4 regions of the Exiguobacterium sp. s161 genome follow, and region 3 is predicted to be linked to each of the others. Evidence: riboswitches for the same ligand, from Rfam matches in the RefSeq annotation. Region 3 holds a riboswitch; each other region holds the start of a gene.
The links. A riboswitch is a leader RNA that binds a small molecule or an ion and turns the genes downstream of it on or off. The one in region 3 is predicted to bind thiamine pyrophosphate.
Positions count from the first base shown of each region.

Region 1: linked by a shared signal. The riboswitch ahead of tenA (thiaminase II) and the one ahead of thiT (energy-coupled thiamine transporter ThiT) in region 3 are both predicted to bind thiamine pyrophosphate.
Region 2: linked by a shared signal. The riboswitch ahead of thiD (bifunctional hydroxymethylpyrimidine kinase/phosphomethylpyrimidine kinase) and the one ahead of thiT (energy-coupled thiamine transporter ThiT) in region 3 are both predicted to bind thiamine pyrophosphate.
Region 4: linked by a shared signal. The riboswitch ahead of KNQ14_RS15435 (3-oxoacyl-ACP reductase) and the one ahead of thiT (energy-coupled thiamine transporter ThiT) in region 3 are both predicted to bind thiamine pyrophosphate.

Region 1 covers NZ_JACSNH010000003.1:279,499-283,620, forward strand. The annotation lists gene abc-f (ribosomal protection-like ABC-F family protein) at 1-149, opposite strand, end outside; gene KNQ14_RS10985 (DUF1002 domain-containing protein) at 426-1,307, opposite strand; TPP riboswitch at 1,501-1,607, shown strand; gene tenA (thiaminase II) at 1,682-2,377, shown strand; gene KNQ14_RS10995 (hypothetical protein) at 2,429-2,725, shown strand; gene KNQ14_RS11000 (glycoside hydrolase family 3 protein) at 2,756-4,122, opposite strand, start outside.
Region 2 covers NZ_JACSNH010000005.1:118,283-122,404, reverse strand. The annotation lists gene KNQ14_RS13165 (murein hydrolase activator EnvC family protein) at 1-192, shown strand, start outside; gene KNQ14_RS13160 (murein hydrolase activator EnvC family protein) at 394-1,671, shown strand; TPP riboswitch at 1,737-1,847, shown strand; gene thiD (bifunctional hydroxymethylpyrimidine kinase/phosphomethylpyrimidine kinase) at 1,963-2,766, shown strand; gene thiM (hydroxyethylthiazole kinase) at 2,747-3,514, shown strand; gene thiE (thiamine phosphate synthase) at 3,504-4,122, shown strand, end outside.
Region 3 covers NZ_JACSNH010000001.1:896,278-900,399, forward strand. The annotation lists gene pknB (Stk1 family PASTA domain-containing Ser/Thr kinase) at 1-29, shown strand, start outside; gene rsgA (ribosome small subunit-dependent GTPase A) at 55-960, shown strand; gene rpe (ribulose-phosphate 3-epimerase) at 963-1,619, shown strand; TPP riboswitch at 1,642-1,751, shown strand; gene thiT (energy-coupled thiamine transporter ThiT) at 1,812-2,372, shown strand; gene KNQ14_RS04350 (thiamine diphosphokinase) at 2,374-2,976, shown strand; gene KNQ14_RS04355 (amino acid permease) at 3,031-4,122, opposite strand, start outside.
Region 4 covers NZ_JACSNH010000008.1:40,604-44,725, reverse strand. The annotation lists gene KNQ14_RS15445 (hypothetical protein) at 1-75, opposite strand, end outside; gene KNQ14_RS15440 (LLM class flavin-dependent oxidoreductase) at 377-1,702, opposite strand; gene KNQ14_RS15435 (3-oxoacyl-ACP reductase) at 1,758-2,510, opposite strand; TPP riboswitch at 2,646-2,746, opposite strand; gene KNQ14_RS15430 (O-antigen polymerase) at 3,558-4,122, shown strand, end outside.

The DNA of each region.
Region 1 (4,122 bases), on a different contig from region 3:
GCAAGCAAGCGGAGTAATGTCGTTTTACCACTCCCGTTTCGTCCAATCAGACCGACACGGTCGTGTTCGTTTAAGAAGAGGGAAACATCCGTTAAAATTGTCTCGCCTCCGAATTGTTTGGTCAGGTGTTGAATGTCGCAAATCATCATAGTAAGTTGATCCTTTCGCGCGCATCAAAAAAAGGAGAGCGCAAACAGCACTCTCCCTATCGTGTGAAAGATGCGCTTTGCTGTATTTTTCAATCATGAAGTTCTAAAAAAGGGCAGACGGGTGCCTTAGAACGCCATTCCATGAAAAATCGCGCGCAACAGATACAATTGTTCCATCAACCAGTGTTTGCACGCGGCAAAGTCCATCTTTTCACACCACCTTTCGTTTTAGATACATCTAGTTTACTATTTTTTTGTCAGTTACGGAAGTCTGAATTATTTGAACACACCTGCGATTGAACTGAAGAAGTCACTGAGTCCATCGAATAGTTTAGCAAAAAACCCTTTCGTTTCTTCTGATGTTGCGAAGGCATGGATGTCTTGTCCCGCATTTTTGAGTCCACTTTCGATTTGTCCCCAGTTGATGTTCGCTTGCTCCATTTGATTGAATAGATTCGTCAACCGGTCCATTTGTGCGTCAGACAACTGGATATTGTTATTTTGAATGACTTGGACGATCAAGTTTTCGATCTCGACTTTGGTTTCCGGTTTTTGATTGGCGATCTCAGCCTTGATCTCATTCATCAAGTCAGCGACTTTATCCGTGCCGACCGTTTTTCCAACGTCTGATGTGACCAATAATTCTTGCTGTGCTAAATCCTTGCGTTCGTCACTTAACTTTATCCCGGTTTCAGCGGAAGTTTGATCGTACGCCTTCATTATTCCTGTCAGTGCCGATGTCCCGGTCACCTTGTAAGGGGAAGTAATCGTGATGTCGGCATCTTTGACACCCGCTGTGACGAGAGCGTTGAGATACATATCCTTCGTCACCCATGTGATGTTTTCCGTCGAGACGGAGAGTCCATCTCCTTTTTCCGTCAGTTCGATTTTAGCCGACGAATACATGTTGCCGCCTTTTTGCGACTGTGGGATGTTTTTCCCGAGATATTTTTCCTCGTCAGCAGAAGTGGCGATGATCGGTGTGATGCCTTCCGGTGCATTGAGACGTGAAAGCACCCATGCTTTATCTTTTGCGCCGAGCGACTCCCCGAGTGTGACGATCGTCTTATCGACGACTTGTTCGGCGGATGCGGCTGTTGGGAGTAATAAAGCAGAAGCGATAACGGCTGATGCCATGAATTTTGTTGGTGTATGCATAATGAAATCCTCCAATTGTAAGTAACAGAATGAATTATAGTATCAGGTACTAAATTTAGTGTACGGGAACGATGTCTGTTCGGAATCGGTCTGCAGATGGAGACGATATCCGTCTTCTGACACTCCATAGTATAGCGAAAAGGAGACAACTTGACTTCCGTTTTCAGCATGCTATAGTGAATTTGAATCGAATAATGACCACTAGGGGAGTCGGTAGACCGACTGAGACGAACGAAGACGTTCGGACCCTTTGAACCTGATTAAGTTCGTACTTACGGAGGGAAGTGGCGTCAAGTCTTGTTCTTCTTGCGCCATGCCCGTGTGTTTCGGGGTGGTGTTTTTTCGTTTCATAACTAAACGAGGAGGATGAGATCATGACGTTCACACAAGAAATCAAACAAGCGGCACAAGCGTATTGGGATAGTAGTTTTACGCACCCATTCGTACAAGGAATCGGGGAGGGGACGTTACCGCTCTCGAAATTTCGGCATTACGTCATGCAGGATGCCTATTACTTAAAACATTTTGCGAAGATTCAAGCGAAGGCAGCATCAAAAGCAGACGACTTCGCGACGATCGCGACACTTGCCGAACATGCGACTTCGACTTATGAGGCAGAGTTGAGCTTACATCAATCATTTTTTGAGCCGCTCGGTATTACGGCAGCAGACCTTGAAGCATTTGAACCGGCACCGACAGCATATGCGTATGTCTCGCACATGCATCATGCGAGTGAAGGAACGCTCGGTGAGACGATTGCTGCCATCTTGCCATGTTACTGGTTGTATTATGAAGTCGGACAGCAATTACTGACGTGTACTCCGGAAGAAAAAATCTATCAGCAATGGATCGACACGTATAGCTCGGAATGGTTTGAAAAGGTCGTCTTTGAACAGATTGCACGGCTTGATGCGCTGGCGGAGCAAGCGAGCCCGACGGAACGCGAGCGGATGAAACGTCATTTCGTGACGAGTTGTTACTATGAGTTACTCTTCTGGCACATGGGGTGGACGGAAGAGACATTTGCGTCAGTTTACGAAACGATTCCAGCACGAGCGGTATCTTCTTGAATCACTAGATGGTAGAATTAGGAATACCATTTAGTGAGAGTAGGGATTGGAATGGAAATCATCGTGATCGCACTTGTGATCAGTGCAGCATATGCTGTACAACGAATGCTTGGTAGAGTCAAAGTAAGATTTCTTGGATACATCATTCCGATATTAATCGTGTTATCCGGTATATCCGCTTCGACACGTAACTTTAAGGTAGCGTATAGCATGGGGAGCTACATTTCTGCTGTTCTTGTCATCGTCGTCTATGCACTACTGACTTATTGGTTATACCGCGTCTACCATCGTGCGAAAGAAGAAGCTGAATATCCGTATCAATCACTAAAAGACCGAGGCATCCTTTAAGGAGCTTCGGTCTTTTGGTGTATCACGTCATCATTTTTTCCAGTTTTTAAAGCCGTCACCGAATTCGAGATGCAGTTGATCGGTAAAGACACCGTTCTGAAAGACCGGCACATCAACCGGTAAAGTGCCTTGCGGTTTGAACGTTCCGAAGATCGCTCGGATACCTGCAGGCAGGTTCGGTCCCGCTGATTTTAGATTGCCTGCTTCGGAGTCTGGACCGTTTGGATCGCCTTTGAAGCCATAGACGAGGACGTGTGCCGGTGCGTCCGGTTGAACGGCGACATCGTATGGGTTACGGAGACTGAGCAGGACGGATGGTGTATCCGTTTGTTTCACATAGCGGAAGATCGAAGCCGGAATCGCTTGTTCTGGTGCAGTAGGTAGTAGTTTAGCACTCGTGTTGACGTTGGAACCGACGATGATGTAATCTGCTGCATCGAGTTGCGCCCGTAATGTCGGGTTTTGGTCGAGCGGTAGCGTAGTAGCCGAGTAATTCGCTGTCGTCACGTGCCAGTTCCGATTCTTCGGTAGGGAAGCGATCGTCTTTTTCATGCTGTCCGTTTGATCCGCCGCAGGAGCGATCACAAGAACGTTAGCATTCTTTTTCGGTTTGAATGGTAAGGTCCGCTGATCATTTTTCACGAGTGTAACCGCGGCTTCCGTCATCGCACGTTCTTTTGCTTTATGCTCGGGACTGCCGACGATTTGGTTCGATTGCGCGATTTTTTCAGCTAGGGATGTCGTGTCAGTCGTACCGTTCCAAATTCCGCGTTCTGCTTTCAGTGTCAGAATCCGCTCAACCGATTGATCGATCCGTTCCTCTGAGAGGCGACCATCTTTGACTGCTGCGATCACATCCTTGAAAATCCGGTCGAGTTTTGTGACATCCTGCTCGGAACGAAGGATCGTCGGCATGAGCGCGATATCGACACCGGCGTCAAACGTCTTTAAGACGGCTTCTGATTCCGTAAAGTTGTCGGCGATCGCCTGCATGTTCAATGCGTCTGTGATGACGATGCCATCGTAGCCAAGTTTTTCGCGCAGTACGCCCGTGATGACATCATCCGATAACGTCGCAGGTAAAGGGAAGGTACCATTTGTCGACGTGACGACTTCAGGTTCGATTTGCGGCATCCCGATGTGTCCTGTCATGATCATATCGATGTCTTCAGCAATAGCTCGCTTGAACGGTACGAGCTCGACTTGTTCCAGCTCCTGCAGGGACCGGTCAACGACCGGTAATCCATAGTGGGAATCGGTCGCCGTATCGCCGTGACCCGGGAAGTGTTTGGCGGTCGCCGCGACACCTTCAGACTGAATTCCCTTCATTAGAGCGGAACCGAGTGTGCCGACGAGCGCCGGATCACTCGAGAACGAGCGGACACCAATGACAGGAT
Region 2 (4,122 bases), on a different contig from region 3:
ACAGTCTATGCACATATGAGTTCATTGAACGCTAGTGCAGGTCAACGCGTCAGCCAAGGTCAACAAATCGGTACACGTGGTAGCACAGGAAACTCAACAGGTCCACACTTGCACTTCGAAATTCACGTTGGTGGATACAGCTACAGTGCAACAGGTCCAGCTAACTCAGTAAATCCAATGACTATGTTTTAAACAGTTAAGAATCGTTGCATATGCAACGATTCTTTTTTTTTATATTTGATAAGAAATATATATATTACAAAAAAACGTTTTCACTTGAAATGTAAATGAAATTTTTTTGAAACGATTAGGGTGCTATAATCTATTTCAGATATGAGAGAAACTTGAATACTATAATAAAAAATGAAAATACATAAGTGAGGAAAACGATATATGCTAAAAAAACTAATTTCTACCATTGTTTTAGGGGCATTACTTACAACAGGTACACAACCGATCGCGGCAGCAACGATTAAAGAAAAAAAGGCTGAAAATGCCGCTGAACAACGTAAATTAGAAAAAGAGATTAAAAAGCAAGAAGCTAAAATTTCAAAAGAACAACGTCAAATCAATCGAATCGACGCAGCGATTAACGAAAAGATTTTCCAAGTTTCCGAAAAAAATAAACAAATTAAACAGTTAAGCAATCGAATCGATGAGTTAAAGGCAGACATCGTTCGTTACGAGGAGATGCTACAGAAGCAGGAAGAACTACTCGGTGATCGTTTACGTGTTTTCCAAGAAAACGATGGAAACTCGATTAAGTGGGAAGAAGTCATTTTTGGATCAAAGGATTTAGGTGATTTATTCAGCCGTGTCATGGCGGGTAAAAAGATTGCTGAACAAGATGATAAAATGATTTCAGATTACATCGCGACACAACAAAAATTAGCAGAAGCAAAACAAGCACTTGTTGAGAAAAAAGCGGAGCAAATGCAAGAAAAGAAAGTATTGCTTGAACAAAAAAAAGCGTTAAAAGTTCAAATGAAAGAGCGTAGTGCTACACTCAAAAAATTACGAAAAGGGAAGACGAAGTTTACGACAGAACTGTTAGACGCAAAAGAACTGCAAGCGACTCTCGAAGCGCAAGAACGTGCGATTGCGGCAGCGAAGGCAGCGGCTAAAGCAGCGGCTGAAAAAGCAGCAGCAGAGAAAGCGGCAGCTGAAAAAGCTGCTAAAGCAAGTGCTCAAGCAGCAAAACAAGCCAATAAGAATACAGAATCAACAAGTTCAGATACAACACCAATCGCTTCAGGTGGTGGGAAATTTGTCCGACCATCTTCTGGTGGGGTATCACAAGGGTTCGGACCAGCTAGTGGAGCAAACGGTTATACATTCCATAATGGCGTCGATTTCAAAGGTCCCGTCGGATCTCCGATCGTCGCAGCAGCAGCCGGAACCGTCATTACAGCATCAGGTGGTGGACCTTACGGAAACCACGTCATGATTTCGCATTTCTTGGATGGAAAAGTCTATACGACGGTTTACGCTCATATGAGCTCATTATCTGTTCATGCAGGACAAACGGTCTCTCAAGGTCAGCAAGTCGGAACACTTGGTAGTACAGGAAATTCAACAGGACCACACTTACATTTCGAACTACATGTCGGAGGTTATCAATATAGTGCTTCTTCTCCTCTGAATGCAGTGAATCCATTGGCATATCTGTAATCAAAAAACGGGCTTCGGCTCGTTTTTTTTTTGCTGCTGTGCTACAGTTAAGGCGAAACGAATACTTGAGCAACTAGGGGAGCTGGAGGAATCCGGCTGAGAGGAAAACCAATCTGTTTTCGACCCTATTACCTGAACTGGATAATACCAGCGTAGGAAAGTTGAGCCGAACGGATACCGGAATGCGTGTATAACGCTTTCGTATAGCGTCGACTGCTTTTTTACAGCGGTCGACGCTTTTTTTGTCGGTCACGACTCCCTTACATTGCTCGATGGGAAGGTGAAAAGAACATGAAACATGTACTGACGATTGCAGGATCCGACTCCGGTGGTGGAGCTGGGATTCAAGCAGATTTAAAAACCTTTTCGGCTTTAGGCGTTTATGGAATGAGCGTCCTGACAGCTGTCACGGCGCAAAATACGTTGGGTGTTCAAGCGGTGGAAGAGTTATCTCCAGAAATCGTAGATGCCCAGTTAACGTCGATTTTTTCAGACATTCGTGTCGATGCGATCAAAATCGGAATGGTCTCGAATGCGCAGACGATTCGTGTCATTGCTACACATCTCCGCAAACAGACAGTTCCGATCATATTAGATCCCGTCATGGTCGCTAAAGGCGGTCATGCCCTATTGCGGACGGAGGCTGAACAAGCATTGATTTCGGAGCTTTTACCGCTTGCGACACTCGTCACACCAAATTTACCGGAAGCGGAGCGTTTAACAGGACGATCGGTCACCAATCTAGATGAAATGCGACTGGCGATGCATCAATTAGCTACACAGACAGGGGCAGTATTACTAAAAGGTGGACATCTCTCAGGAGCTGCGACGGATTTGTTGTTTGATGGGGAAGTAGAACACCGCTTCACATCGGAACGGTTAGACAATCAACATACTCATGGAACTGGTTGTACCTTATCTGCGGCGATTGCGGCGCGGATGGCGCTTGGAGAAGATTTGACAGATAGTGTAAGACAAGCAAAGAGCTATGTCACGGAGGCGATTCGTCATGGATTTGCTCTCGGACAAGGTATTGGACCGACACATCATTTTCATTCACTTTGGAGGGATACACATGTTTACGACCATTCTTGAACACAAACCACTCATTCACCATCTGACGAACACGGTGACGATCAATGACTGCGCAAACGTCACACTCGCTGTTGGAGCATCACCCGTCATGGCGGAAGACATTCGCGAAGTAGAAGAAATGGTTAGACTCGCGCAAGCTCTTGTCTTAAACATTGGTACGATCGATGCAGACATGCAAGCAGCTCAACGACTTGCAGCCCGTGAAGCGGGACGTTTGAATGTCCCGATCGTTCTTGATCCAGTTGGAGCAGGGGCAACGACATTACGTACTGCCTTTTCTAAAGAACTCATTGATCTCGGGTGTACGGTCATCAAAGGAAATACTTCTGAAATCAAGACGTTACTTGGGGAAGACGGACGAACTAAGGGAGTCGATGCTGCGGGAGATGCAATGATGGATCGAGAAAGTATTCGTGCATTCGCTCGCAAACACAAATCTGTCCTCGTCGTGACAGGTCCGAACGACTATATCACGGATGGAACGCGCGAAATGGAATTACATGTAGGAACACCTCGTCTAGGAGACATCACGGGTACGGGCTGTATGACGGCTTCCTTGATTGCGAGCTTCCTCGGCGCAGGATATACGGCGTTTGAGGCGGCTGTTCACGGAACATTCGTCATGGGAAAAGCAGGAGAACAAGCAGTCTCTGCGCAAGGTCTTGGTGATTTTAAACGAGAATTGTTCAATGCGATCAGCCTCATGACGGAGCAAGAACTGGTGGAGGTGACAGAACGTGTCAATTGATTACTCCATCTATGCAGTGACGGATCGTCGGTACCATCCTGGCGTCGCGATCGAGACGGTCGTTGAGGAAGCTGTTTTAGGTGGTGCGACGATCGTGCAACTACGAGAAAAAACCGCACAAGGAAAGGAATTCTACGATCAGGCAGTTCGGTTGAAGAGACTGACGGATCGACATGACATTCCTTTGATCATCAATGACCGGATCGATATCGCGTTACTCGTCGGAGCTGGTTTGCATATCGGACAAGAAGACATTCCTTTAACCGCAGCACGTCGCCTTTTACCAGATGCTGTAATTGGTGTGTCGGTAGCCACTGTTGCACAAGCGATTGAAGCAGAACGAGACGGAGCCTCTTATTTAGGCGTGGGATCTCTATTTGCGACGTCATCCAAAGCGGACGCTGATTCCATGTCGCATACGATGCTTCAGGCGATTCGGGAAGCCGTACGATTACCTCTAATCGGTATTGGTGGAATCACAGCAACAAATGTCTCCACCCTTCCCATCCCGCTAGAAGGGTACGCCGTCATTTCAGAAATTTTCGCTAAAGAAGATCGGCAACTCGCTGCGCAGCAAATGACAGATGCTGTGCGAGAATGGCATCAAT
Region 3 (4,122 bases):
CGTACAATCAAGCAAAAGACGCACAATGAATGTGATGAAAAAGGAGTGCATAGGATGACGGAACAACGCATCGAAGAGAATCGAGAAGGAACGATCATACGTCTGCAGGGTGGCTTTTATGATGTCATGACACCAGAAGGAGAGGTCCGTTCACGGGCAAGAGGGAATTTCCGAAAACGCGGCATCAGTCCAGTCGTCGGAGACGAGGTCGTTCTTCATATCGAAAGTGAGACAGGATATATTCTCGAAGTGAAGGAGCGGGACAACTTTTTAGTACGCCCTCCAGTCGCGAATATCGACCAGGCATTGCTCGTCGTCTCGGCGGCAGAACCTGATTTTTCAGCGCACTTGCTCGACCGATTTCTCGTTTTGATCGAAGCGAAGGAAATTCAACCCGTCATCCTATTGACGAAGATGGATTTGCTGGACGATGTTAAAGGACCGGCTGTCCGAGAGGCGATTGCCGCTTACCGGAAGATTGGGTATACGGTCATCGAGACATCAAGTGAGACGTTGGCAGGTATTGAGCAAGTCCGTCCGTTACTTGCTGGAAAAACGAGCGTTCTCGCCGGACAATCCGGTGTCGGGAAAAGTTCATTGCTCAATGCACTGGAACCCTCTCTTGATTTAGAAACAAGTGCGATCTCGAAATCACTCGGACGAGGACGTCATACGACGCGCCACGTCACATTGATGCCGCTTGCCGAAGGATTGATTGCCGATACGCCAGGTTTCTCGAACCTCGATTTTCCGTATGATATGGAAATCGAGGATGTACGGTGGAGTTTCCCTGAATTCGTGGCTGTACAAGATGATTGCAAATACCGAGGTTGCTTGCATTTGAATGAACCCGGTTGTGCCGTCAAGGAAGCCGTCGAAGCCCAAGAAATCATGTCCTCTCGTTATGAGAACTATGGTATGTTTATAGACGAAATCAAGAATCGAGCCCGGAGGTATTGAAGATGATTAAAATTGCACCATCTATCTTATCAGCAGATTTTGCGAATCTCGAACGCGATGTTAAAGCAGTCGAAGCAGCAGGCGCGGACTATATCCATTTTGATGTCATGGACGGTCAGTTCGTACCGAACATCTCATTTGGATTACCTGTGCTTAGCAGCTTACGTCAAAAGACGGATATGATTCTCGATGTCCATTTGATGATCGACCAGCCAGAACGTTTCGTCGAGGATTTCGTCAAAGCAGGGGCGGACATCGTGACGTTCCACGTCGAAGCGACGAATCATGTCCATCGTGTCTTGCAACAAATCAAAGCAGCGGGCGCAAAGGCAGGAGTCGTCTTGAATCCCCATACGCCATTATCAACGATTGAACACGTCCTTGAGGATGTCGATATGGTTTTATTGATGACGGTCAATCCGGGCTTTGGTGGACAAGCCTTCATCGAGCGTGTCATGCCGAAACTCGCAGCACTTGCGCAAATGAAAGCAGATCGTGGTCTGACATTTGAAATCGAGATTGACGGTGGCGTCAATCCGGAAACGGCAAAGCTTTGCATCGATAACGGTGCGAACGTTCTCGTCGCAGGATCAGCAATCTACAATGCACCAGATTATGCGGAAGCGATCACTAGCATTCGTCAAGGGGCTGCCGTATAATAAGAACGAGAAAACGAAATATGATGACCGCAAGGGGTGTCGCTTGAAAAGCGGCTGAGAGAAGTCTTTTAGACTTTAACCCTTCGAACCTGTTCCGTTCAAACGGACGTAGGGATGTGGCGCACGCAGGCAGTACGGCGTTCGTCGTACTGCCTTTTTGCGTCCTCTCGTACAATGAAGGAGGAAAATAGCATGAAACGGTTACAAATGATGATGGAAATTGCCATCTTCGCCAGTCTCGGAGTCGTCTTTGATTTACTGATTCCATTCAAAATGCCACAAGGAGGCTCAATCAGCTTAGCGATGTTACCGATCTTCGTCATGGCATTTCGCCACGGTGTCGTCGGAGGGGTCGTCACGGGAGCGCTTGTCGGTACGATTCAATTGATGTTCGCTCCACAAGTCTTGACGATCGTTCAACCGATGCTTGACTATACGATTGCGTATGGTGTCGTCGGATTAAGTGGTCTGTTCGCGCGTCAAGTCAGACTAGCCGCGCGCAATGGACAAAAGAAAAGCTTGATGGCGTTCGTTCTCCTGGCGACGTTATTAGGCGCAGGACTCCGTTATATCTGTCATGTCATCAGTGGAATCGTCTTTTTTGCCGAGTATGCCGAAGGTCCAGTCGTACCGTATTCATTGATTTATAACGCGACATACATGGTACCGTCTTACGTTCTTTGTGGTGTCGTTGCGGGTCTTTTATTCACGACTGCGCCACGCTTACTCCGTTATTCGGCACGAGGCGTCTGAGATGCGGGCGATTCTCGTCTGTGCCGGTCCGCGAGAAGAAGCGCCGGATTTACGGAAGTTTTGTCAGCCAGGTGACTTTATCGTCGGTGTCGACGGTGGTGTTCAGACGATTGAATCGTTTGGGCTGACATGCGACCTGACGATTGGTGATTTTGATTCTCTTGGTTATGTACCAGAAGGGGCAATCGTTCATCCGGCCGAGAAAGATGAAACGGATCTCGAACTGGCACTTCGTACAGTCTCAGAGAAGAAACAGTTTGAGGATACCTTCATCATCGGGGCGACAGGTGGGCGGCTCGACATGACCGTCCAAAATGTATATCTATTGAAGCGATACCCAGAGGCACGACTCGTGACGAAACGAGAAGAGGTACGATACTTGGCTGAGGGAACGTATGCAGTCGAAGCAGGGAGCTATCATTATCTTTCGTTCATTCCACTCGTACCATCGACTTTAAGCTTATCCGGAGTCAAATATCCACTTGATGCACATCCAGTACCGGTCGGAGGTTCCTTGACCGTCAGTAATGAATGGTGTGCGTCAGAAGCGAAGGTAGAGCTCCATCAAGGAGAACTATTGTTGATGCGGACGCTTAAGGAATAGCACAATCATAGGAAAGAGGCCGTGGATGACTCCGCGGCCTCTTTTTAGATGAAATTATTCGTCGAGTTGAGAAGGGGCGACACGGATGTCGCTTTGAGCGGATAGATGTTTTCCTTTGACGAAGAGATGATAACTTCCCCACATGACAAGGAAGAAAGGAACACCGATGTATAGAGCGATTCGTTGATCCGCTTGAAACGCAAGACTGACGAGGACGACGACGTTAAGTGTCAACGAAATCAGTGGTAACACCGGATAGAGTGGTGTCTTGAATTTCAGTTCGGATACATCGTGTCCGTTTCGGACGAACTGACGACGAAATGCAAGCTGCGAAGCAGAGATTGAAATCCAGCCGACTTGAGCCCCGAGTCCGGCTAAGGACAAGAGCCAAATGAAGACGGTATCTTCTGCGAAAAATGCGGTCAGAAGCGATAACATCGCGAACATCATCGTAAAGAGCAACGCCCGCATCGGCACACCACGTGCATTGACGTAAGATAATTTCTTTGAAATCATCCCTTCTTGCGCCATTGCCCATAACATCCGAGTCGCCGCATATAATCCGGAGTTTCCGACGGACAACAACGCTGTCAAGACGACGATGTTCATCAAATCAGCAGCGTACGGAATACCGATCGCATCAAAGACCATGATGAACGGACTGCTGACTCCGCCAGCTGTTTCATACGGAATTAATGCACCAACGATCGTAATCGATAAGACGAAGAAGATGAACGTCCGCCAGACTGTGTTGCGGATGGCTTTTGGAATCGATTTTTCGGGCGTGTCGGACTCCCCAGCCGCAACACCGATCAATTCCGTTCCTTGGAAGGCGAAGTTGACGGCAATCATCGTCGTCAAGACACCGAGAATCCCGTTTGGAAACCAACCGCTTGCCGTAAAGTTCGCAAATAACGATGTCGGACGATCTGCTTCCATCGGTAACCAGCCGAACCAAGCAGCGCCACCTAGAATGATGAAGAACAGGATCGCGAGGACCTTCAAACTCGAGAACCAGAATTCAGCTTCACCGAATGCTTTGGCGGAGACGGCATTCAGACCGAACAGCAAGACCGTAAAGACGGTACACCAGACGACAACGGGTACGTTCGGAAACCAGCGGTCCATCAAACTGCCGGCAGCTGT
Region 4 (4,122 bases), on a different contig from region 3:
ATTCTTTGAAGCAACAAATAACATTGTGATAGCTGAGCACATCATCAAAAATACTAACGTAACTCTTTTTAACATGATAACATCCCCTTACCATAAATATACCATTTTAAATTTAAAAAATGTAATTAACATACTACAAATATAACTTTTTAACAATTTATGAAATGGGGTTATATCTTTTAAAATTTCATAATACTCGTGTCTGTGAGATTTCACGATATAATTAAATTTCTTCTGGATGCCAGCTTCCCATTCGAGATTTTGCAGCAATGAGATTTGGATCGTTCCATCCATTTCCGACATCAAGTTCGTCAATCGAAAGTCACGCCGACTCGTTTTCGGGTCTTCAAGGATTTCTTCAAAATCTTTTCGGGATTTAGCTAAAATTTCCATCTAATTTATTAATTAAACTTAGATGTTCTCGAAGCATAGTACTTTGATAGGACTCTTTAAACAATCTTCTCTTTTGTAACTCAGGAACAATCATGTCTACAAAATCTTCTAAACTTGATGGTAGTGACGGTGGCATTAAGTTGAAGCCATCCGCCACTCCTTCGTTAAACCAAGTTTCCATCTGATCCACAATTTCTTCCGGAGTACCAATCAATGTAAGGTGCCCTCCTCCGGCTGCTAAATAGCCTAACAGTTCTTTGAGCGTCGGATCCGTATCTTCGATAATCTCTAGAATCGTTTGATAGCGTCCAATGGGACCTGAAAAATCTTCAATTGATGGTAAGATCGGAATCTTTGCTTCGAGATCCCATGTGGAGCAGTCCTGTTGCAGAAAAAAACTCAATTGTTTTAATGCATTGACAACCGGTAATTTTTCATCTAGTTCGGCTTTTTTGGCTAGTGCCTCTTCTCTTGTTTTACCAACATACGTTACTAAGCCTGGGTATATCTTAATCTTCCGATTGGGTGATTCAGTCTGTGTAATTTGCTTATGGAGTTTTTCACAAAAAGCATGGGCTTGTTTAAAATTCCATGACACAGAATAGACAGCATCCGCATGTTTTGCTGCAAGGGCAATCCCTTGTTCTGACGCCCCTGCTTGCATCGCTACTGGCTTCCCTTGAGGACTACACGGTGTAGACAAGGGACCTTTTACGCTATAGTAGGATTCGGCATGATGGATGGGTTGGATTCTTTCAGGCTCAATCAATCGGTTAGTTGATCGATCCGCGAGAAAAGCCGCATGATCCCATGATAAAAAAAGCTTCTCCATCAATTTAGCGAATTCGTCCGCCTTTTTATACCGCTCTTCCCTCGGTGGAAGTGCATCCATTCCGTGGTTTAGTGCTTCCCAATCTGTCATCGAGGTCACTAAGTTCCAGCCTACCCTCCCCTTCGTTACGTGATCAAGGCTTAGAAGTTGCCTTGCTACTGTATACGGATTGGAGAACGTGCTTGATATCGTAGTGACTAATCCTATATGATCCGTCACTTGAGAAATAGCCGTTAGATTAATTAAAGGATCCAACCAAAAGGCAGGTAAATCTGTCGCATTGGTAGCCGGAAAGGATTGATTGTCCGCAAAAAATACCGCATCTAAACATCCGCCTTCCGCTATTTGAGCCAAACGCTGATAATAGCGACTCTCTCCGATTTCTTCAATTGCAGAATCAGGCATCAACCATGCGGCTTGGTGATGACCACATCCATATAACAAAACGCCGATATTTAACTGATTTCTGTTCGTCATCTTCTGTTCACGAATCCCTTCTCTTACAAGCTGAGAATTTTTTAAAACGCCCGCTTTAATTCATCGTTAACCCACCATCGACTGTTACGTTTTGACCTGTAATCCCAGATGCTGCTTCTGATGCCAAAAAGGCAACCAGTTGAGCCACTTCTTCTGGGCTCGTCACTTTTTTCAACGGCGTCGATTGGGCAATGAAATCGAATACTTCAGCGGTTGTCACAGCACTCGCATCTGTGACTTTCAATAACCCACCGGAGACGACATTCACGTTTATGCCATATTGACCTAACTCCGCGGCTAGGTTTCGAGTAAAGCCAATCAGACCTGCTTTTGCTGTTGTGTATTCATGATAAGGAACGACTGGGTTTTGATAGAGGTTTGTTCCAATGCTGATGATACTACCGCTATGTCGTTCTATAAATTGTGGCAGAACACTTTGAATGATGTGAAACGCTGCTTTAAGTGTTCCATCCAGTTGCTTTTGATAATCTTCCCACTCTAAATCGATAAACGATTTTTGCGCAACCGGATCAAATTTGAAGTCTACTAACGCATTATTCACGACAACATCGATTTGACCATAATGTGCTGTTGCGGATTGCATCATGCTCTCGACATCTTCCCGCTTCGTGACATCTGCATACAAGGCAATTGCATTCTCTACTCCCAGTTCGCTCACAAGTTGTTCTGCCGCATCCTTGCTTTTAAAGTAATTGATCACCACTTTAAATCCGTTGTGTACTAACACCCTTGCAATCGTCGCCCCAAGTCCTCGACTACTTCCTGTCACTAATACTGTTCTGCTCATTCTTGTCCACTCCCTCATCCATTTTTACAACTTAAATAACGAAGTAGTAAACAAAAAAACGCAACTCTCCAAAAGGAAAGTTGCGCACGTCTAAATAATCACATAGCAAAGAACGACACGATCGTCTCTACTTGTTCATCAGAGTTTACACTTCCCTACGCTAGTACGACCTAGTTCAGGTTCAAAGGGTTTGAGTAGCTACTCATCTCAGTTTAATAACACCCCTAGTGATTCTATTTAAGTTACCTTCACTTTAGTGGTCTTGCGAACACCTGTCAATGATGATGAAAGTGATTTGTTAATAGTATCTCTTTGAAGATCGAGCGTAAAAAATAGGATCATTACCTGATCTAGATTGCTTTGTTACGGTCATATCTTATACTAGACAATCTTAATTATCATTTTTCCTTTGATGATGTCTTAATATACGAGCGATTTAATTTTGCAGATCAATTACGTGACCTAGAAGTCCCAATCGATGATGTTTGGACTAAAGTAAAGCTTATCTTGCGTAAACATCATATGGGAGCCATTAAGCGGTAAGTAGGTCGTCTTCTCTTCGTGTTGATGACTTGATTTTTTCGCCTTAAAGTTATACGTGCTCTATTTGATGCCTTTATTACTTTTTGAATAAAAACGTATCAATTTAATCAATGATGTATTTTCTTTTCCATATTAGCATTGGAGTTCTTCTCAACTGCGTAAGAGTTAAGTGACTTGAAACGTTAGATGCCTTTCTCATTATCATTTAAGTAATGAAGCATTCTTTCTTCCGCTACCGCGTCATGCCCAATTTTCTGCTAGACAGTCCTTTGTGTATCGACTACGACATACAGGCTTTTCTGATTATTTTCAAATCGCGTTGATTGGTGTAAGTCTATTCTCTTAAAAGCTATCAACTATGTTTGATCAGTAATTGCTTATATTTTATTTAAATTAGTACTCGATCGTTACAAGCGTTTTTTAAGAAGAATTATAAATTCCTAATCTATTTTCCTTTGTAAATATGTACAATAAAAATACAAATATTTTAAAGGAGCTGAACTTATGAACATCCGAAAAGTATTATTTCTCGTCGTTATTGCTATTGTCTATCTTTTACTCTTCACCATCACCTTTTGGAGTCTGATTGGCTTAGTGGTCTCAGCAATTGGTCTATACTTTTACTTTAAACCAAGGCTTCGAAATCCAATAAAGTATCCAACTTTTGTCGTTTGGCTAGGAGTATTCATTGCCTTTTCAATTTCTATTTATATGGTAGACAGAATAAATGAGCCTCAAAAAATAGAAGCTGGGTCTTCTACCAAAGAAACAAAGATGTTGGAATCATTAAAGAAAGAGTCAAAGGAGTTAGAAACGTCTTTAGAGGACACGCGACTTAAACTAAAACAGCAACAACAAGAAACGAAAAAATTGAAAGAGGAGTTAGCACGAGAAAAAGACTTACGTTTGCAAACAGTTGAAAGCTATCAAGATGAAGCAGATAAACGCTCTGCTCTTGAGAGTAAGTTCAAAGAAGAAGAAACAAAACGAATTGCCGCCGAAGAGAAAGTAAATGAACTTGAATCATCCCTAGCAAGTATTGAATCGACAGAAGCGTCGGAAAATCTTG